DNA from 3 places in the Lysinibacillus sp. RC46 genome. Region 3 is predicted to be linked to each of the others. Evidence: predicted binding sites of a transcription regulator. Region 3 holds the regulator's gene; each other region holds the start of a gene.
The links. Region 3 encodes LexA, which represses DNA repair genes until DNA is damaged. Its sites were predicted from a motif close to CGAACATATGTTCG; they were not measured.
Positions count from the first base shown of each region.

Region 1: a site for LexA is predicted at 4,333-4,346, ahead of ABH966_RS02220 (carbohydrate kinase). Genes of this name have one in related genera too.
Region 2: a site for LexA is predicted at 2,442-2,455, ahead of ABH966_RS18965 (Y-family DNA polymerase). Genes of this name have one in related genera too.

Region 1 is NZ_JBGCCF010000002.1:65,534-72,900, reverse strand. Features, by position in the region: gene recJ (single-stranded-DNA-specific exonuclease RecJ) at 1-866, shown strand, start outside; gene ABH966_RS02240 (adenine phosphoribosyltransferase) at 900-1,412, shown strand; gene ABH966_RS02235 (hypothetical protein) at 1,614-1,748, shown strand; gene ABH966_RS02230 (MarR family winged helix-turn-helix transcriptional regulator) at 1,822-2,268, opposite strand; gene ABH966_RS02225 (MFS transporter) at 2,486-3,742, shown strand; gene ABH966_RS02220 (carbohydrate kinase) at 4,379-5,470, shown strand; gene ABH966_RS02215 (pseudouridine-5'-phosphate glycosidase) at 5,475-6,383, shown strand; gene ABH966_RS02210 (RelA/SpoT family protein) at 6,599-7,367, shown strand, end outside.
Region 2 is NZ_JBGCCF010000023.1:14,925-22,291, reverse strand. Features, by position in the region: gene tlp (small acid-soluble spore protein Tlp) at 1-129, opposite strand, end outside; gene ABH966_RS18975 (YhjD family protein) at 265-612, opposite strand; gene ABH966_RS18970 (YolD-like family protein) at 605-943, opposite strand; gene ABH966_RS18965 (Y-family DNA polymerase) at 1,001-2,257, opposite strand; gene ABH966_RS18960 (DHA2 family efflux MFS transporter permease subunit) at 2,767-4,197, opposite strand; gene ABH966_RS18955 (iron chelate uptake ABC transporter family permease subunit) at 4,459-4,608, opposite strand; partial or broken gene ABH966_RS18950 (iron chelate uptake ABC transporter family permease subunit) at 4,819-5,016, opposite strand; gene ABH966_RS18945 (ABC transporter substrate-binding protein) at 5,135-6,130, opposite strand; gene ABH966_RS18940 (NtaA/DmoA family FMN-dependent monooxygenase) at 6,123-7,367, opposite strand, start outside.
Region 3 is NZ_JBGCCF010000001.1:64,550-71,916, forward strand. Features, by position in the region: gene ABH966_RS00370 (CPBP family intramembrane glutamic endopeptidase) at 1-441, opposite strand, end outside; gene ABH966_RS00375 (LytTR family DNA-binding domain-containing protein) at 622-1,053, shown strand; gene ABH966_RS00380 (DUF3021 domain-containing protein) at 1,059-1,484, shown strand; gene ABH966_RS00385 (GNAT family N-acetyltransferase) at 1,529-2,041, shown strand; gene ABH966_RS00390 (DJ-1/PfpI family protein) at 2,112-2,651, shown strand; gene ABH966_RS00395 (helix-turn-helix transcriptional regulator) at 2,854-3,045, shown strand; partial or broken gene def (peptide deformylase) at 3,038-3,615, shown strand; gene ABH966_RS00405 (YneB family resolvase-like protein) at 3,815-4,492, opposite strand; gene yneA (cell division suppressor protein YneA) at 4,489-4,803, opposite strand; gene lexA (transcriptional repressor LexA) at 4,966-5,583, shown strand; gene ABH966_RS00420 (gamma-glutamyl-gamma-aminobutyrate hydrolase family protein) at 5,784-6,506, opposite strand; gene ABH966_RS00425 (prepilin peptidase) at 6,601-7,353, opposite strand.

The sequences.
Region 1 (7,367 bases), on a different contig from region 3:
CTGTTTATGTGCTCGAAGATGTGGAGATATCCTCCATGCGGAAAATTGGAGCAGCGGAAAATCATATAAAAATAGAATTGACGGATGGCTATGAAAAATTAGATAGTGTTGGATTTAATAAAGGACATCTACACGACGAATTAACATATGGAATTAAAGTTTCATTTACAGGGGATTTACAAATTAACGAATGGCAAGGACGTAAAAAAGCACAATTTATGATAGAAGATGTCCAAACGACTGAATGGCAATTATTTGATATTCGTGGTATTCGCCAAACATCCCGCTGGTTAAATACGGTCCCAAAAGAGGAGGCAACATTTATCGCCTTCCGTTCAGAGACGATTACCTATTACCAGTCGCTAATTGGTGTACCAATCCTAGCAGTAGATCCTACGCTTTCAAATGTAGAACAAAGCAATTATATCGTCCTACTGGATTTGCCACAAAATGTTCAAATGTTAGAAAATGTCTTACGGAAAACAGCTCCTTCCCGTATATATGCACATTTTTACATGCCTGATTCTCAGTACTTCAATGGATTGCCTACACGTGAGCAATTCTCCTGGTATTATAAGTTTTTGAAAAATCGCCCTGCCTTTCCATTAAATATGCATTTGGCTGAATTAGCTAAACATACAGGTTGGCCGTTAGATGCATTAAAATTTATGACACAGGTGTTTTTTGAACTTGATTTTGTTAAAATGGAGAGTGGACTGACGACTGTCAACGTGAATGCACCAAAACAGGCACTTACAGAGGCACCGTCTTACAAACAGCGTTCAGAACAGATTGAAATGGAGCAGAAGCTAGTATATGCCCCTTATATAGAATTAAAACAATGGTTTGATGAACGATTACATTAATATACGAATAAGTTTCGTAGGAGGAGCAATAACATGGATTTAAAGCAATACGTAACAACGGTTGAAAACTGGCCGAAAGAGGGCATTAGCTTCAAAGATATTACAACAATTATGGATAACGGTGCTGCATACAAATATGCAACAGACCAAATTGTAAGTTACGCAAAAGAATTAGGTGCTGAAATTGTGGTAGGTCCTGAGGCTCGTGGCTTCATTATCGGATGTCCAGTTGCTTATGCGCTTGAAATAGGTTTTGCGCCTGTTCGTAAGCCAGGAAAATTACCACGTGAAGTGATCAGTGCTGACTACGGTCTTGAATACGGTAAAGATACACTAACAATGCATAAAGATGCGATTAAACCAGGTCAAAAAGTATTAATCTGTGATGACTTACTTGCGACTGGTGGTACAGTTGAAGCGACAGTGCGTTTAGTTGAACAACTAGGTGGTCAAGTTGTTGGCTGTGCCTTCCTAATCGAGTTAAAAGAGCTGAATGGTCGTGCAAAAATTGGCGACTTAAACATAAAAACACTTATTGAATATTAATGTTTTAGTTGATTAGAGTGAAGGCTGGACGCCCCTAGGAAAGCGCCCAGCCGGAACGGAAATCAACCCCTCGTTTTGCAGACGAGTCATACAATAATATGAAAAGCGTCACATTTTGTGGCGTTTTTTTATTTATAAAGAGATTAATAGATATAGTAAGTATTAAAAATTTATAAATTTAAAAGTAAGGGAGAGTTAGCTTTGTCATATTATGTAATTGATGCTTTTACAGAAACAAAATTAGGTGGTAATCCAGCAGGTGTAGTGATTCATGCAACCCCACGTTTTGCCGAAGAACTATACTTAATTGGCACTTTAATTTCATTGGCATATTAGTTCTACAACAACTTTAAGAATCCATTTTGATCAATCATTTTCAAAATGGATTCTTTTGTTTAGGTTCGTTTATTTATTCTTCATCATAAGATTGAATTATTTTTTGCATAGTTTTCAATGTTTCATAAAAATCCTCGTACTTCTCTATGCCAATATCATTGATAATTCTTTCTTGGATATCTTGCCAAATTGGAGCAGCCTCGTTTAATTTTTTAACCCCTTTATCAGTTAGTGTAATGACCTTTGCTCGAGCATCTTGCGGATCTCTTGTTAAATCTACATAGCCATTTTGCTTTAACAAGTTAATATTACGTGTAATGGTTGTTTGATCGAGTAGCAAAATTTCACCTAGTCGACTTATGGAAACTGATTGTTGATGATCGATATTTGCTAGCATTGAGTATTGAGTAACTTTTAAGCCAGTGGGCTGTAGTAATTTATCATACAATTGTGTCACGACTCGTGTTTTTTTTCGAAGGTTTGCACATACACATATTTGTGTGTAATCTATATTATTCATTGCTCCGTACCCCTTTTCGAGTTGGTTCAATATTATAGTAGCCCTATTGATTTATTTTGTTAAGTTGGAAAATGTTTCTTGACAGTAATAAAAGTGATTACTAAGATTATATATGTATATACATGTTTCCGAAAGGCATTTACTCCAGTAATATATGCATATACATGTATTGAGCTGCAATCTTTTAAAAATTTTTTTAAGAAATGAAGGTGTCAAGATGAAACGTATTCATTATAGCTGGTTTATTTTAGTCGTAACCTTTTTCTCAATTATTGTTGCAGGGATTACAATGTCATCATCAGGGGTATTTATAGACTCCTTTGAAAAAGAATTTAATTGGGATCGATCTTTAATTGCCTTAGCTTTTGCAGTGAGTCTATTTTTATATGGTTTTTCGGGTCCTTTTATGGCGGCATTACTAGAAATAGCGGGTTTAAAGAAAATGATGCTAGGTGCGATGGCTACATTATTCATTGGCATGATGCTTACGCTTTTCATGACTCAATCATGGCAGTTAATCGTTATATGGGGCGGTATTATTGGTTTAGGAGCAAGTCTTTTTTTAACGGTGTTAAGTCCGTATGTAGCCAATCATTGGTTTGTGAAAAGTAGAGGGTTGGCAGTTGGGATTTTAACGGCGAGTACTGCAACAGGGCAGTTAATTCTCTTACCCTTATTGGCGATTATTATTGAACATTATTCTTGGCGATGGGCGATTGGATTAATTCTCATTTTAAGTATTGTTATGTTCATCACTATTTCAATATTTATTAAAAATAAGCCACAGGATATTGGGATTCTTCCTTATGGAATGGAAGAAGATTTAGAAATGCAACAAGAGGATCATAAGAAAAATCCGATTAGTAATGCTTTTAATGGTTTATTTGAGGCAATAAAGAAGAAAGAATTTTGGTTATTAGCGGGAAGTTTTTTTATTTGTGGACTTTCAACTAGTGGATTAGTGGGTACTCATTTTGTTTCATACTGTATTAGCTTTGGTGTCCCTTTCGTAACCGCTGCATCCTTTCTTTCTTTTATGGGAGTGTTTAATCTTGTAGGCACTACTTTATCAGGGTGGCTGTCTGATCGTTTTGATAATCGATGGTTATTGTTTTGGTATTACCTTTTAAGAGGAACGTCTCTCCTTTTACTTCCATATGCATTAATGCAAGGGTCGTTCACTTTACTGACAATCTTTACAATATTTTATGGATTAGATTGGATTGCAACAGTACCTCCAACGATCAGTATTTCTAGACAAATTTTTGGTACAAATAAAAGTGGCATTATTTATGGGTGGATTTTCGCATCTCATCAAGCAGGAGCTGCAGTTGCTGCCTTTGGTGGAGGCCTCATCTATAAGTTTTTCAATTCATATACTTGGGCCTTTTTCCTTGCTGGGATGTTCTGTGCATTGGCAAGTTTATTTGTCATCATCGTGAAAAAACAAACACCTTATCATGCCAATACTTGATAATTAGCTACTCGCTTTGCTTAAGGTGAGACTCTTGTTGCTATCGTCGTTTCTTAAAATTTTATCAACGATTGGCATTTTACAGCAGTGAGCCGTTCCTCCGAATTTGTTGTTGCTGCGCTACGCTTTCGCACAGAAAATATTTGTCCAGGTTATATTGGAATTCGCCGCTAAAAGTGTAAGTTGCGCCGCTAACCAAGCAAAGAACGCCGCAAACCCCCGAAATTGCGCCGCTAACCAAGCAAAGAACGCCGCAAACCCCCGAAATTGCTCCGCTAACCAAGCAAAGAACGCCGCAAACCCCCGAAATTGCGCCGCCTACCAAGTAAAGAACGCCGCAAAACCCTGAATTTCCGCCGCTATCGCTTTCACGCAGATGAGACCCTGAAGCGAAGTGAAGCGGCTCATTGGGCGCCCACAGGAAAGCGCCCAGTTGGAACGGAAATCACCCCCCTCGTTATACCGAAAAGCCATACTTTATTTAACACGACACCTTAATTTCATTGAAGCAATAGTTATCACAACAAAAAGTTGAAGCCAGTATCATATCGGTTTCAACTTTTTTTATTAAAAAATTTTTTGACATCAACCAAACAAAAGTTTATAATGTAAACAAATATAATAAAAGGTGATGCTATGAATGAAAGAGAACAGGCGGTCCTTGCATTAATTCGCCAGAATCCGTTTATGTCTCAGCAAGAGATGGCAGATAAGATGAAGCTATCTCGACCAGTCCTTGCTAATTTAGTGTCGAGCTTAACGAAGCAAGGGAAAATTGTAGGTCGTGCATATATTTTGCCTGAGGAAAATGAAATTATTTGTATCGGTGGAGCCAATCTTGACCGAAAATTTCATGTAAAAGGGAATGTCCAATTCGGTACTTCTAATCCTGCTAGCTCTTCATTTAGTGTAGGTGGTGTTGGCCGAAACATTGCTGAAAATTTAGGTAGATTAAATCATCAAGTAACATTGCTGACTACTGCCGGCAAAGATGCTGATTGGCAAGTGATCCAAGAAGCTTCAGAGCCATTTATGAATTTACGTTATGTGGAGCAGCTACCTGACGCTTCGACGGGTTCCTATACTGCGGTTATGGATGAGCAGGGCGAGCTAGCACTAGCAGTAGCAAATATGGAAGTATATGATCTTTTATTGCCAAGTTTGCTAAAAAAACATGAGGCAATGCTGATGAATGCGGGCTGCTTTATTATGGACTTAAACTGTCCAAAAGAAACAGTTGCTTACATACAGCAGGTTGCGATTGCCCGTGACATTCCATTTGTTATCGTACCGGTATCTTCGCCCAAAATGAATCGATTACCGGATACGTTACAAGGGGTAACATGGTTTATTTGTAACACAGATGAAGCTGAGACGATTGTAGGTCATAAAATCGAAAACTCAGCACACTACGAAAAGGCTTTACAGCAACTTCTTACATTAGGTGCTGAACATGTAATTATTACAGCGGGTAGCAAGGGTGTGTATGCAGCTTCCACTACAACGAAGCCAAGTCATTTTACAGCTAAAGCTGTAGAAAAAATTGAAGATGTAACAGGTGCAGGAGACGCCTTTGTCAGTGCTGTAATCCATAGCTGGCTTACTGGGCAATCATTTGCAACATGTATTGATGCAGGCTTAACGAATGCCAAAAATACACTTGCATCTCCATATACCGTAAGACCTGAGCTATCAGTTGATTTGTTAAACAATGAAATGGAGGAATAACAACATGAAAGAATTCATCGTATTATCAGAAGAAGTAAAAGCAGGACAAGCAAAAGGCTTACCAATCGTAGCATTAGAATCAACAATTATTTCTCACGGAATGCCATATCCACAAAATGTACAAACAGCACGTGAAGTGGAACAAATTGTTCGTGATAATGGTGGAGTGCCAGCAACAATTGCTTTAATCGACGGTAAAATTAAAATTGGTTTATCAGATGAAGAACTTGAAATGTTCGGTAATGCACAAGGTGTAGCAAAAGCATCTCGTCGCGACTTAGGCTATCTTTTAGCATCAAAAAAATTAGGAGCTACAACTGTAGCTGCAACAATGATTTGTGCTGAGCTAGCTGGTATTGAAATTTTTGTAACTGGTGGTATCGGCGGGGTACACCGTGGTGCTGAAACAACAATGGATATTTCAGCAGATTTAGAAGAACTAGCACAAACAAATGTTGCCGTAATTTGTGCGGGCGCTAAGTCTATTTTAGATATTGGTTTAACTTTAGAATATCTTGAAACAAAAGGTGTGCCAGTCGTTGGATATGGTACAGATGAACTACCAGCATTCTATACACGTCAAAGTGGTTTTGATGTCAACTTCAAGATTGATACACCAGAGGAAGTGGCCGAAATGCTACGTGCAAAATGGCAATTAGGCTTAAAAGGCGGAGCTGTTATTGCTAACCCAATTCCAGAGTCTGACGCGCTTGAGCATTCATTCATTACTGAAATCATTGAAAAAGCTCTAGTAGAAGCAGAAGAAAACGGTATTCAAGGTAAAAACGTGACACCATTCTTACTTGGAAAAGTGAAAGAATTAACAGAAGGTAAAAGCCTTGTTGCCAATATTGCATTAGTAAAAAATAATGCAGTAGTTGGTACAAAAATTGCTGTAGCGTATAATAAATAAGCCGACAACTATGATACGATAAGAGAGACTCTTTGCGAAATATTGCATTCGCAAAGGGTCTTTTTATTCATTCAGGAGAATATTTTTCCATTTTTCACATTGTTCACGAGAATAACTAAACAAAATGACACAGTTACTTTACAATAGCCCATAAAATTTTATACAATTAAGTTTATATCTAATCTGAAAAATTTGACGAGCAAGGTGGACATGTTATGGCGAAAGAGCAAATTTTGACTCCCGAGGACGTTTTTGAGTTAGTCAAATCCTACATGAATGATGAAAATGTCGCATTCGTGAAAAAAGCATATGAATTAGCAAGGGATGCCCATATTGAGCAATTCCGAAGCTCAGGTGAACCGTATATTATTCACCCTGTGCAAGTAGCTGGAATTTTAGCTGAATTACAAATGGATCCTGAAACAGTTGCAGCTGGTTTTTTACATGATGTTGTCGAGGATACGGATTTTACGCGCGACGATTTGGTTCGTGAATTCGGCGAAGAGGTTGCGATGCTTGTAGATGGTGTAACAAAGCTGGGGAAAATTAAATATTTATCTAAAGAAGCGCAGCAAGCAGAAAATCATCGAAAAATGTTTGTAGCTATGGCGCAGGATATTCGTGTCATTTTGATTAAACTGGCAGACCGTCTACATAATATGCGCACGTTAAAGCATTTACCTGCAGAAAAACAACGCCGTATTTCTAAAGAAACGCTTGAAATTTTTGCACCACTCGCGCATCGTCTTGGGATTTCGACTGTTAAATGGGAGCTTGAGGATACAGCACTTCGTTATTTAAATCCACAGCAATATTATCGCATTGTCAGTCTTATGAAGAAAAAACGTGATGAGCGTGAGGCCTATTTAGATAATGTAATGGGTGAGATGAAGTCACAGCTTACAGATGTTGAAATTGAAGCAGATATATATGGTCGCCCAAAACATATTTACAGTATTTATCGTAAAATGGTGTTACAAAAGA
Region 2 (7,367 bases), on a different contig from region 3:
CATAGGGTCTGCAAACTCCAAACTAATTTCCGCTTCATGAAGTTTTTCTTCAGTGTTTTTAACGATATCACGGATTCGTTCAACGTTATTGGATCTATCATCTGGTTTTGAGTGTCTTGAATTAGCCATGGTAACCTCCTGAAATTTGACATAAATTTAGGTTGGCTAATTTAGTTGTTCCTATGTGTACTAATTTTTACTAAGAAGAATGTACGGTGCTGATCACTCAAATACATAAGATTCCTTACATGCAAATTTGATATTCTACACACATTTATTCAAACGGCTATGAATGAGCTCCTCTACCTGTGCTTTTAGAGCTTGATTGGCATAACGTAGCACTTCATCTTCGCCTGCTGTTTTGATGATTACATCGCTGAAATATTCATCAATTTTGACCCACTTTACAACGGCAATATTTTTCTTAGCTAGAACTCGCCTTTTATTGTAGAAATCATGTCTTATATCTTTTAATAAATCTTCTACAATATGGATGTAGATTTTGGACATTTTTAACTTTTCGAGCGATGAATAGTCTTGTTGTAATGACCTGATGGCCATATCTAATTTTATAAACTCATACAAAACACTACGATCCTCACCATTAATCATCAACGTCCACCATCTTTGCGTCTTGGATTGTATCAAATGCAATACGTTTGATGGCTACATCCGTCTCAAGTAACAATTCCTTTTTAATTGTATCAGTTCCTGTAACTAGCCCTGTCTCGTCATGCAAATTATTGTTGCTCCACAGCGTTAACGTAATCAGTTTTTGCATTTTAAAAGCGCGTTGTATAGTCTGTTCTATTTCCTCTAACTCCCACTCGGTTAATTCTCGCTTTTTATCGTAAAATTGCTCTTGCTTCCATACTTTAATGAGGCCAAGATGCTCAGGAAGCATCATCGCCGTCCACTTCATTGATCCACGGTCACGTATCATCTAAACACTCCTCGAATTCTTAATCGTTCTTCTATCTCGTCTTATCTCATTCCCCCCTTACGCTAAGTGCCCGCCTACTAAGCGATTACGTGTAATAGCTGTGCCAGCCTTTGTATAAGAAGCCGCCCTTAATAAGGCTACAGCGCCATATTTTCTTCGAATAGCATCCATAACGTGGCCAATTACTTGTCGTTGCTCCTTGCGCTCATCAAATAAATCCAATTGGATACTGCACGCTGGTTCTAGGTTCGTTATTCTAACTGACAATTGACGCGCTGGCTCGCCTGCAAAGTGCTCATCCAGTAATTCTAGACAAGTTTTATACATCACTAGCGTTTCACTTGTTGGCACTGCAATCGTTCTAGAGCGTTGGAAACCTTTTGTCATAGCACTACGACTATAAGACAAACCTAATGTAATTGTCCGACCGACATAACCTGCTTCGCGCGTTCGCCTCATCACGTCCTCACACATTTCTAGTAACGCCACGGATATTTCTTTTCTTGTATGGTAGTCACGCATTAACATCTGGCCTTTCCCAAAGCTTAGAGCTGAGTTTTTAACTAGAGGCTCTCCAAGCGTGGAAAGATCAATGCCATGCGCATGGTGGTACAGTTGATTACCCATGATGCCGAATTTTTTTTCTAATTCATTTAAATCAGCTTTTGCTAATCCACCGACTGTTACTATCCCCATTGCATTTAACTTGGCTTCCATCTGTTTTCCGATACCCCACATCTCAGATAAAGGACGCACAGGCCAAAGTTTCGTTGGCACATCTTCGTAAGTCCACTTTGCAAAACCTGACTTTTTAGCTTCAAGGTCTAAAGCAAGTTTTGCCATCAACATGTTCGGCCCCATCCCAATAGCACTTGGAATACGAAATTGATCATATATCGCTTTTTGAATTTCCTTTGCTGTATCCTCAGGAGGTCCCCAAAGCCTTTCTGTTCCAGTTAGGTCCACCCAACTTTCATCGACACTATAAACATGTATGCACTCTGATGGCACATACTTTGAAATAAGGCGAGTGATAGCCATAGACATTTCAATGAAGAAACTCATCTTCGGTTCAAAAAGTTTTATGTCTGGATGCTTTGGTATTTCAAAACGACGATTTCCTGTTTTTATCTTAAATCGCTCCTTCATAGGTGGCGATGCAGCTAAGACAACGCTACCAGGTTGAGTGAAATTAGCTATGATGGCGATTGGGGTTGTCATGACATCTAAACCTTCAAGCATTGCCATGCAACTAGCGTAAAAGCTTTTCATATCAATACATATAATGGAACGTTCAGGCAGATTTTCATCCATTAAATGATCCCTCGCTCTTTATAGACATGGAACAATAATTAAAAGTACGCTATTGACTATCTTAATTATTTTGACACACGTGATGACTCCAGACTTTGTACTGTACATCCTATTTACTAACTGATTGTGTTGCATCCCTTTTATTAACTGATCTTTCATTGTTTTTAATCTCCCCACGCAAAACAGAACGTTTGTTTGTATATATTATACGCACAAACGTTCTGTTTTAGAAGTGGTAATTTTTAGATCAGTCTTTTTAATTGATCTGAAGCTGATTTAAAGTCCTGTAATTCCCCAATATCGTGGAAGTTTCTCAATGGATTCCTACAGCTCTAATTCTTTCTAATACAAATGGTATTGTAAATTTTTAGGACTTACATGTTGAATTAACTGCATAATTGATTAGCCTTATAACAGATTCACCAAAGATTTTGTTTGGTTAGGACTTACAACAATACAGAATTTGCAGATGTTTTTCTATTTTTATCCTTGCATTATGATGTCAGCTACTATTTAACGCGAGAAGATTTAATGAAGAAGGAAATAATTAAACCAACCATAGCTATAATTAGAGTGAATATAAAGGAGTCCTGTACTCCCGCTGTTAATGAAGCTCTAATTGAAGAAGGGTCAGATAGATCAGTCATATTGTTCATATATCTTTTCTGAGAAGCGGACATAATCGTAATCGCAACTGCAGTGCCAATTGCTCCCGACATTTGCTGTAATGTATTCATTAAAGCAGTACCATCTGGGTAAAGATTTTTAGGTAATTGGTTTAGTCCATTTGTCTGAGCAGGCATCAAAACCATCGATACACCTAAAAATAGAATGGAGTGCATCACAATCACCATACTAACCGGCGTTTCAATGGTAACGTTTGACATGATCCATAACATGATAAACATGATTGCAAATCCAGGTATAACAAGTCCTCTTGGTCCGAATTTGTCAAAGATACGACCTGTGATTGGGGACATTAATCCATTCAGCACACCACCTGGCAACAAAACAAGCCCCGCGGTAAATGCAGTCAATGCTAGTCCTGTTTGCAAATATAATGGCAACAAAATCATCGTGGACATTATTACCGTGAAGCAAATAAATACGGCCAATAAACCTAGAGTAAACATTGGATATTTTAATACACGTAAATCAAGCATAGGTTTATCCATTTTTAATTGTCGCAAAGAAAACAAGGTAAGTGCAGCAAGACCTATAATAATCATCGTGATCACAATCGTACTTCCCCAGCCATTCTCACCCGCGCTGCTAAAGCCATAGACAATTCCTCCAAAACCAATCGAAGATAGAAGAATAGATAATATATCAATTTTGGGTTTAGTTATGGTTGATACATTCTGCATATACACTATACCCGATACCAACGCAAGAATCAGAAAAGGCAAACAAACCCAGAAAATCCAATGCCAAGTCAGTTTTTCAAGAATTAATCCTGAGATTGAGGGTCCAACTGCGGGTGCAAACATAATGACTAACCCTATTAGTCCCATTGTTGCACCTCTCTTATTGACGGGAAAAATCAATAAGATCGAATTAAACATCAGAGGTAGCAATAATCCCGTACCTATAGCTTGAATCACTCGAGAAAACATTAATACTTCGAAGCTTGGTGCAAGAGCTGCGACTAGTGTCCCAATAATTGAAAAAATCAATGACACAATAAATATTTGACGTGTACTAAACCATTGAAGTAAGAGACCCGAGACAGGAACTAATATCCCTAAGGTCAATAAATAACCTGTTGTCAGCCATTGAACCGTGGAAGAACTAATAGAAAATACTTGTATTAAATCCCCGAGAGCCATGTTTAAAGCCGTTTCACTGAACAATCCAATGAAACCAGCAATTAAGAAAGAAATTAATATTGGAGTAGTTTTAATCACTTTTGTTTGTTGTGTTTCTACTGTTAATGACATAAATAATCCACCTAAAATTTTATTTTGTTATAAGCTTGTCGTTAGTCTTAGCAGATTAATTTTAATGGCAATTTCTTCTGCACTTCTTTTTTTGTACAACGAGTTGCTTCCTTCTCTCTTACTCTACTTTCTTTTTTAAACAGCAGATACACGAAATAAGGAACATCGATAATGTAGATCACAAATGCCTACAGGCAGTTCAGCTGGAGCAAAGATCATCTTTCCGATATTACATATTTATAATGAATACCGACTAGTCTTCTAGCCACTATGAGGGGCAATTAAGCCAATAAATCCAACACTTCCTGCTAAAAATAAACATGCGCTAACTAACCCGACGCAGCATAAAAGAAAAAACATTCTTTCCCGGTCTTTCTTTAAGCCTATTCCTATGGCTAATACCTCATCCAAATTTAATAGGTTAAGTCTGTGCGATTTCCATCAAATGATTGGCGTTAAAATTATTATCCATGGAATACGCTAATATATGAATCCTAGTCGTACTATAAAGGCTGCCTGATAACCAGACAGTCGCCATTTCAAAATCTTGTGGGTCCATCTCTAATGAAATATAAAGAGTAATGGCCCTAAAACCTGAACTAAAGGCGCTCCCTACTAAACATCGGCCACGCCCATAGTCGAAGGGGATGCAAGATAATTTCTTGTCATCCCCTTCATTAAAACTCCTGAAACCGCCATGAAGGCACCAACCAATAGCGCCCCTATCACACGCGGAAGGCGCGATGTTTGAATGATTAAATGATCCATATTCTCTGAATCAAAATGAAAAAGCTCCTGTCACATCATTTCATAACTCATTGATTTCGAACCATAGAAAAGAGATACGATTATTGTCACACTGAACAGAATGCATAATATGACAATTAAAACAAACTTATGGCTTAATAACGATTTCATTCCTTCTTGATCCATTCCATTACTTGTTCAGATGCTTTTGCACACTTTCTAAAAACTTGATTCGACTATAAACAGGACCTCCTTCCATGAGCGGATCAACCACATTGACATATACGTGATCGTGTTTAAAGGCATTAATATTTCGGATAATTGGATTCTTCTTCAAGTCTTCGAATGCATTTTCCGCATCTTTGTTATCATTCGTAGAGAATTGCACAAACAAATAGTCTGGGTTCATTTCTGCCAATTGCTCGGCAGAGATTGCATCTTGCAATTTAGCCATGCCTATCTGATCTGGCATTTCTAAACCAATGTCATTGTATAAAAAGGGGTTAAAGTCTACATTTTTCGCAAAAATGTAAGTTTGCCCTCCGCGTATACGAACAGCGGCCACTTTTTTACCTTGAAGCTTTTCTTTTAATGATGCTTTTACTGCTTGTGTATCTGTTTTATATTGGGATAGAATTTTTTCTGCCTCACCTTGCTTTCCAGTTAATTCAGCCATTAATTTCAAATTGTCTTCCCAGTTTGTAGAAACGTGCGACACCAAAATAGTGGGAGCAATTTTTTCCAATTTCTCCACTACCCCTTTTGGGAACTTGGTTGAACCTAAAATAACGTCTGGCTCTAATTGCAATATCTTCTCAAAGTTAGGTTGTCTTTTTTCACCAATTGATTCCGCCTTGCCCGTTACCGAAGCAAACATTTCTGGAAACTTTCCGCCCACCGATATTGCCCCTATTGGATGAACGTCAAGCATTACCGCATCTTCCATCGCTTCCATAGCCCCAGTAATCACAATTTTTTCTGCTTTTTGTGGAACGGTATACTTTTCACCGAGATACTCAATCGTTCTTGTTTCGCTTGTTCCTGTATTGTCCACTTGAGATTGCGCTGAATCTCCGATGCTGCCGGAGGTTGAGTTTGATTTGCTCTGTTTGTCTCCTCCTCCACATGCAGCCAAAACAATCATGAATGATGCTATCAAACCAACTAGTATAAACTTTTTATTCATTCTTCACCTGAACCCCTTTCAAAACAGTATCCCTATTATCATGATCAGTAATATTAATCCCTAAATGCTCACGCAAGGTGACGCCCGTATATTCACTTCTGAACAAACCTCTTTCAACCAATTGCGGCATCAGCTTTTCAAAAAACAGTTTCAAAGATTTTTCTGAACCACCCGGAATAGCTATAAATCCGTCAATAGCTCCAGCCTCAAATCGCTCAATTATATCGTTCAATACGTCTTCAACCGTTCCAACTGAAACCCAGTGAGCAGACCCGACAACCTCTGGCCTTGTTAATACCTCTTCCACTGTAGGCTGATGATTTGTAATATACCGGCGCAACAGCTCAGCATGTGTTCGGCTGCGAACTGGCTGATTCGGATCAGGTAGCATATCCGAAGTTACTTGACGATCCAAAGCAAAGCTACTCAAATCAAGACCCAGTACTGATTTAAGCGATGCATGTCTGCGCTCAATAGTCAAATGTGCGTGTGCGGCCTTATGTAATTCATGGGCTTCCTCGCGAGTTTCGGCCAAGAAAAAATATAAACCTGGCAAAACTTTTATGGCGTCCGGATCGCGCCCATGCTCGATAGCTCTTCTTCTCAGATCATTTCGCAATTCCACTCCCGATTCAAGGTCTGGCATCGCTGCGAAAATAGCATCTGCTATTGAAGAAGCAAAATTTCGTCCTGTATCCGACGCACCTGCTTGAAATAAAGGAATCGGTCCTGATTTATGGGCAGGCAAAGTAAGTGGTCCCTTAACACTAAAAAACTCACCTGAATGATTAATTGGGGAAACCTTATCCTTATCAGAAAACATGCCTGAATCACGATCAATCACGATGGCTTCAGTCGGAAAACTTTCCCAGAGTTTGCGTACGACCTCAGTAAATTCAATTGCTTTCGCATATCTTTCTTGTGATGAAGGCATAGGTGACTCACCGAAATTTTCGGCACCTTCAATAGAAGTGACAATATTCCAGCCAGCACGTCCATTGCTTAGCCAATGCAAAGACTGAAGCTGTCTAGCAACAACATACGGTGGATTAAAAGTCGTAGAAATAGTCGTAACTAACCCGATCCGCACTGTTTCACGAGCAATCGCTGCAAATATCATAGTAGGGTCAGGACTACCGAAATTAGCGGAATCGCCAAGCATCTGTGGACTAACAAAAAGATAATCCGCCCTGAAAAGAAAATCGAGCTTTGACCTCTCCGCCATCTTTGCCAAATC
Region 3 (7,367 bases):
CCAATCCCCTTTCAAAAGTACCCATACACCATGAGCAATTCCAAAAAGCATCCCTGAAATTAGTATTTGTGTCACGTCTGACAATGCAAGAGTTAATAAGTATTCCATAAGTAAATGTCTGAAAACAACTTCTTCTACTATTCCTGTCACAATGGCAGCCCATATTCCAATTACTTTAAGCCAAGAAATAGTCAATAAATGAGCTTTTACAAAAGGTATTGCAATGAGTGTATAAGCAATGTATCCCGTTATGATAAAAAGCGTAAAAATCCAAATAAATATATTCGAAAATACATCTGTCCTAAAGCCAATTCCATTTTCAATAAAACCTTCAGGATTATTATAGAACCAAAGGATTATACTCGCTGTGAGCATAGTTGAAATACTTGCTAATATCCAACCAGTTTTATTTCTTTCACTTGAAGTAGTTAATTCATTCATAATATCCATAGCCCCCTTTTAACTGAACTCAATATATCGAACGAAATGTACCCCAACAATACGTTTGGAGTAACATGTTGTTATGATTGTGTAAGATGCCTTTTTCAAAGAATGACCTGCATTTTCCAAAACGATGTATATGCTATAATTTTTTGAGAGGTGATAAAGCTGAAAATAGAGGTGAAAATAGATTCAGAGTATGAAGAGCCACATGTAACAATTTGTACAGCAAAACTTACTCCTACGATACAAGCTGCTATTTCTTTATTACAACAAGAGCAAGAAGAACAAATTTTAACAGGGATAGCAAATAATAAAACATATATCATTGATCCAAATTCAATAATTGTTATTCGAACGGAAGGAAGAGAATTAGCTTTATATGATGTAGATAATAATCGTCTCATATTGAATAAACCTTTATATGAATTAGAGCGACAATTAGGGAATGATTTTATACGGATTTCTAAATCCGCAATTATAAATCTAACAAAAGTTAAAAATATTGAAGCCTCATTTAATGGAACAATGGAAATTGAGTTAGTTTTAGGCATTAAAGAAGTAATTTCTCGTAATTATCGAAAGCAATTTAAAAACCGTTTGGGGGTTTAATATAGGTGCATTTTTTTAAAAATGTAGCGTTTGGGGTAAGTATGGGCTGTACAGTTTTTGTTTTTATTAATCTTTTTGGTTCTTGGATTTTTGGAGATATTTTTTTAGAAGCTATTACGGCAGACTTTATACAACAATCTCTAGGTTCAATTATTGTGGGGCTTGCTTGTGTATTACCATCATATATTTATCAAGTAGAACGTTTAACGTTTTTACTACAAACAGCTATCCATTTTGCAATTTCTTTAGGTACTTTTATTGTTGTTGCACTATTTTTAAATTGGCTTCCCACATCATCTATAGGAATAACTATGTTAATGCTATTCTTTAGTGTTTTGCTATTTACTCTAATTTGGCTGTTATTTTATCTATATAACAAATCAGAAGTAAAAAAAATGAATAAAAAGATTGATGAGCTGATAAATAAATAGAAAGTAAAACAAATGTGAAATTTCTTGACTTGGGGGAAAATGAAATGTTTATCAAAACAAAAAGACTATTAATAAGAGAATTTGAGGTCCAAGATTGGCAAGCTGTCTATGAATATACTTCGAATCCAAATGTGATGAAGTATATTCCCGAGGGAGTTTTTAATGAGGAAGAAGCTAAAAAGTTCGTTTCAGAAAATAGAGGTGAAAAAGCAAAATACTTCCCTATTATTTTAGTAAGCGAAAATATTGTTATTGGTCATATTGTTTTCCATCAATATTTTGGTGACCATACATATGAAATTGGCTGGGTATTGAATCCGAACTATTACAATAATGGATATGCCTCTGAAGCAGCAAAAGCTGTACTGGATTACGGATTTAAAGAAAAGAAACTTCATAGAATTATTGCAACATGCCAACCAGAAAACATCCCATCCTATCGAGTAATGGAGAAAATCGGCATGAGGCGAGAGGGTTATTTTAAAAAATGCATACCAAACGGAGATGAGTGGTGGGATGAATACTACTATGCTGTCTTAGATGAGGAATGGGCATAAGATCCTTTCAGGTATTAATAAAATCTACCTTACTACTATGTCTATTTCGATTTCTAGAGGAGAGATTTATATGAAAAAGACCGCTGTATTATTGTATCCCCAATTTAGTGAATATGAATTGAGCGTAGTATTATCTATATTAATGCAAGGAGATAAACCCGTTATAACTGTTGGATTAAACAGCGAAAAAATTAAAGGGGAGTCTGGGTTATCTTGTATAGCCGATACACAAATAAGTGAAGTTAATCTTGACGAAATCGATAGCCTGATATTACCTGGGTGTATGGATATAGCTTTACTAATACACGAGCAAAAATTAATTGATTTTATTGGAAATGCAAATGCCAAAGGTGCGATCATTGCAAGCATCTCTAGCAGCCCAACTCTTTTAGCAAAAGCTGGAGTATTAAAGAACAAAAAATATACTGTAGGATTATCACCAGAAGGTATGGATAAGTTAGGTTTCTTTGATCTTAATCATTTCTCTGAAGAACTAGTTGTACAAGACGGCAACATAATAACTGCGAGAGGTAGAGGTTTTATAAAGTTTGGCATTACTGTGGGTAAAGCCCTCCATCTCCCTTTTGATGAAAATTGGTACCTGGAATAACGAAATAGAGCTAATTAATATGAAAACTTAGTTATAGTAATAGATGATATAAATGTTTTTCAACATTATAGAGAATTCATGAGGAAGAGAGGTAGAATTCGCTACTTCTCTTCTTTCATTCCCAAAATGTCCAATACGTTGGACATTTGTGAATTTATTTCTTATAATGGTGTCCAATACTTTAGATAAAAGAGGGATAAATCTGAAAAACATTATTAAAGCTTTAAGAAAAAAATTAAGAATGACTCAAGAGGCCCTAGCAAGGGAGTGTAGCGTCGTAAGACAAACCATTAATTGTATTGAAAATGATAAGTATGACCCTACTCTTGAATTAGCCTTTAAAATTGCTAAAGCTCTTAATAGAAAAGTAGATGAGGTGTTTATATATGAGTAAGTTCCGTCCAGCGTATATGATAACAATGAAAGATTTCGTTAAAGAGAGTGCTGCAATATTACGTAAGAATACCCAAGAGGTTACGTTACCTGTATCAGAAGATGATAAAGATAGTTTATTATGCATGCTTCAATACTTGAGAAATAGCCAAGATCCGGATCTTTCCAAAAAACACAAATTGCGTCCTGGATCAGGGTTATCGGCTAATCAAATTGGTCTAAAGAACGAATGTTTGCTGCATTTTTTCAAGATGGAGATAAAAGTCATGAATATATGTTAATTAATCCAAAAATCATTAGTCACTCTTTAAACATGATTTATTTACCTGAGGGGGAAGGATGTCTTTCGGTTAATAGAAGAGTTAGTGGATTTGTTCCAAGATATGAGAGAATTAAAGTCAAAGCATACGATATACATGGGCAAGAAGCCATATTTCAATTTAATGGATATGGTTCAATCTTAATGCAACATGAAATAGATCATTTAAATGGGATCATGTTTTATGACAGAATAAATAAAGAAAATCCATTCAAACTACCAGACAATGTGACTATTGAAAGTTTGTATTAATTTATTACTTAAGGATAGATGGAACTTAGTTATTCCTTGTACCTATCATTTTGATGGTAAAACCCGTCTCTACGGTTCTTCTATCCTTTACTTCGGTTGCTGTATCCATCAATTCGCTGTTCTATCCATCACTTCTCGGCCCTTCACCAACATCTAGTGCCTTAAAAAAAAAACAGCGGGACGATAAAACTCCCACTGATTAAAACGTCACTTTATTTTGCCCGCTTCCCTCTTGATGTTCCCGATATCTCCTATGGACTGTAGCTTTGCTTACTTCAAAACCTAGACCTCTAAGAGTCATGGCGATTTCCTCAAAGGTGAAGCCTCGATTACGTAGGTTGACAATTTCGTCTACAGGGACTTCCTTACGTTCTTGACCATTTGGATTTCCACGGTTAGATAAATTGTTTTCTGGGCGATAGCCATTTTCAACGGCACGACGCATGCCACGACATATTTTAGCATTATGGATTCTGCGCTGGTACTCCTCTACGATTGCTAAAATTTCTAGGAGCATCGTATCCATTTCATTTAATTGTATTGGCCCCTCGTCTCGCATAGAAAAAACATCAGTTTCAGTTTTCTGCAATAAATGCAATACTGCCATTCGAGCATTCCCACGTCCTAAGCGTGTTTCATCCTGCACAAATAAAGCTTCTATCTCTTTTTCTTTAATGAAATCGAGCATTTCTAGTAAACCTTCACGTTCCACATCATAACCGCTATGCTTGTCCTTAAAAACACGCATGACTTCGTAGCCCTGTTCTTTAGCATAGCGCATCAACTCCTCTTGCTGACGCTCCAACGAGGAACTTTGTGTCTCTTTTTCTGTACTCACACGGCAATAGACAACAGCCGATTGTTGATTCATCATCATTTTTCGTTTCTCGCAATTTCAATTGAATTTATAGGATAGGATTGGTCACCCACTACTGGAATCACTAGGGATTTGCCTGCAATAATTTGTATGTTCGATAATTCATTTTCTGTTTTCACAAGCTTAATCCATTCATCCGTTTTCATTTTACCACGGTATTGATCGGCTAACGACCATAAGCTATCACCATGTGCGATTTCAATTTCTGTGTACGTTACATCGCCTGGGTCTGTTATAAAAAGGTATGCTGCAAAAAGTAGACAAGCTCCTAATAAAGTTGTAATATGTGGATTTTTCTTTAACCAGTTCATGTTTAAAACCCCTTTTCTAGAATGTTTGTTCGGAATATATGTTCTCATATTAATACGAACAAACGTTTTTGTCAAACACTTTTCGAACCTATGTTTGCTTAAGTGTTCGCATTCTGCTATACTATTAATAAGTAGAATGATTAAAAAAAGAGGTGAGCAATTATGAAAAAAGTTTCGAAAAGACAAGAGGCCATATTAGATTTCATTAAAGAAGAAGTACGAGCAAAGGGGTATCCACCATCTGTACGTGAGATTGGTGAGGCAGTTGGACTTGCTTCAAGCTCAACAGTTCATGGGCATTTAGCTCGTTTAGAACAAAAAGGCTTGATTCGACGCGATCCAACTAAACCACGTGCTATTGAAATTTTAGAGCCAGAGGATTCTATTCAAAAGCAACATGTTATTCATGTCCCATTAGTCGGGAAGGTTACTGCAGGTTCTCCGATAACTGCTGTTGAAAATATCGATGAATATTTCCCACTACCAGATATTTATGGGACAAGTGAAGATCAATTATTTATGCTAGAAATTATGGGTGAATCAATGATTGAAGCTGGCATTTTAGACGGAGATTTAGTAATTGTTAAACAAAAATCAACAGCTGATAATGGTGATATTGTCGTAGCAATGACTGAAGAGAATGAAGCAACTGTAAAGCGTTTCTTTAAGGAAAAAAGTCATTTTCGTTTACAGCCTGAAAACTCAACAATGGAGCCAATTATCGTAGATCAAGTTTCTATTTTGGGACATGTTGTAGGTCTATATCGTCGTGTACATTAAAAGTATCTCAATTTTAAAATATAAAAAGAGGATATTATGTTCACAAATGGGCATATACCTCTTTTTCTTATGTTTTGAGTGCTATTTTATACACTAAAAAAGAACCCACTTTACAATGGATTCTTTACACCTAGCAATGTATTCATGTTTATCACGAAGGTTATCTTAGCCTTGGATAAAAAAATAATGCTTATAAAGTTTTATGCCTCTACTTTAAACTTTAAACTTGCCTTTACAAATGCAGCAAATAGTTTCTTTGATACTCCATCTCCTGCAATGGCTAGCTCTTCAGGATGCCATTGTACTGCTAGACAAAATGGTAAATCAACATGCTCTACCGCTTCAATGATACCATCACTTGATTTTGCTACCACTTTCAACTTTTCTGCTACTACATTTATTGCCTGATGATGAAATGAATTCACAGCAATTTTTTCTTCCTCAATAATCGTTTTTAATAATGTATCCGGTGTTAAATTTACATAATGTGTTGCAACACCTCGCGCTGCTTGTTGCACATGCTTTATTAATTTTTTACTATGATACTCACTTTCAATATCCTGATAGACTGTGCCTCCAAAGGCAACATTTAGTATTTGAAGCCCTCGACAGATTCCGAGAATCGGCATTTTCCGAATATTGGCTGCATTAATTAAAGCAAGCTCCACTGAATCTCGTTCAGGATGAACCTTCCCTAATTTCGGTGTAGGTTCTGCGTCAAAGAGGAATGGATGTACATCATAGCCACCCGAAAGTAATAATCCGTCCGTCAATGATAAAATTTGTGCTACATCCTCTTCAACGCCAAGTGGAATTATAAGTGGAACTCCCCCTGCTTCAATTATACTTTTGCTATATGCAGCATTTAATCTTGAGGACAAATCATCCTCCGCAAAAGCCGTTATTCCGATAATTGGTTTCATCCTATCCCCTCCATGATCTTTATCTTGCAATAATTGCCTGTAAAAGCCAAATTGGTGAAGATATTAATCATTGAAGGAATCCATCACTGATTAATTACCAAAATCCAAGATACCAATTCATCAACGCATCCCCATAGAAATAGATGATAATAGCTGCCAGAGCAATAGAAGGTCCGAATGGTATAGGCGTTTTTCTTCCCTGTCCGCGTACCTTTAATACAACGATGCCAACAATCATGCCAATTACTGCCGCTACAAATAACGTCAGAATTGTATGTATTGTCCCGAGTACGAGACCAAGTAAAAAGAATAATTTAATATCACCACCACCCATTCCACCTCTTGATAGAACAGCTATACAATATAATATGCCAAAACCTACGACAGCACCAACTATACTGTCCCACCACGGTGACAAAGGAGATATCACGCGTCCAAAAACTAGCAATGGTAAAAAGAATAATAGCACCTTATCGGGAATTAGCATATACGCAAAATCCGATACAACAATAATGACTAATAATGAAATCAATAATAGCGCTACAAAAAATTCTGCACTAAAGCCTAATTTCCAATAAGCAAAAGCAAATAATAGGCCTGTTATAAGTTCCATCAGTGGATAAATCCAAGAAATTTTTTGCCTACAGCTACGGCATTTTCCACCTAAAAATAAATAAGACAAAACAGGCACCAAATCAAGCGCCGTCAACTGTCTCTTACAAGAAGTGCAATGCGAGGGTGGACGCACAATGGACTCTTTCAAAGGCACCCGTAAGCCAACCACATTAAAAAATGAGCCAAGAACAAGCCCAAATATTAAAACTGTAATTGTATAAGCAATTTCCATTTTATGTCCTCCTA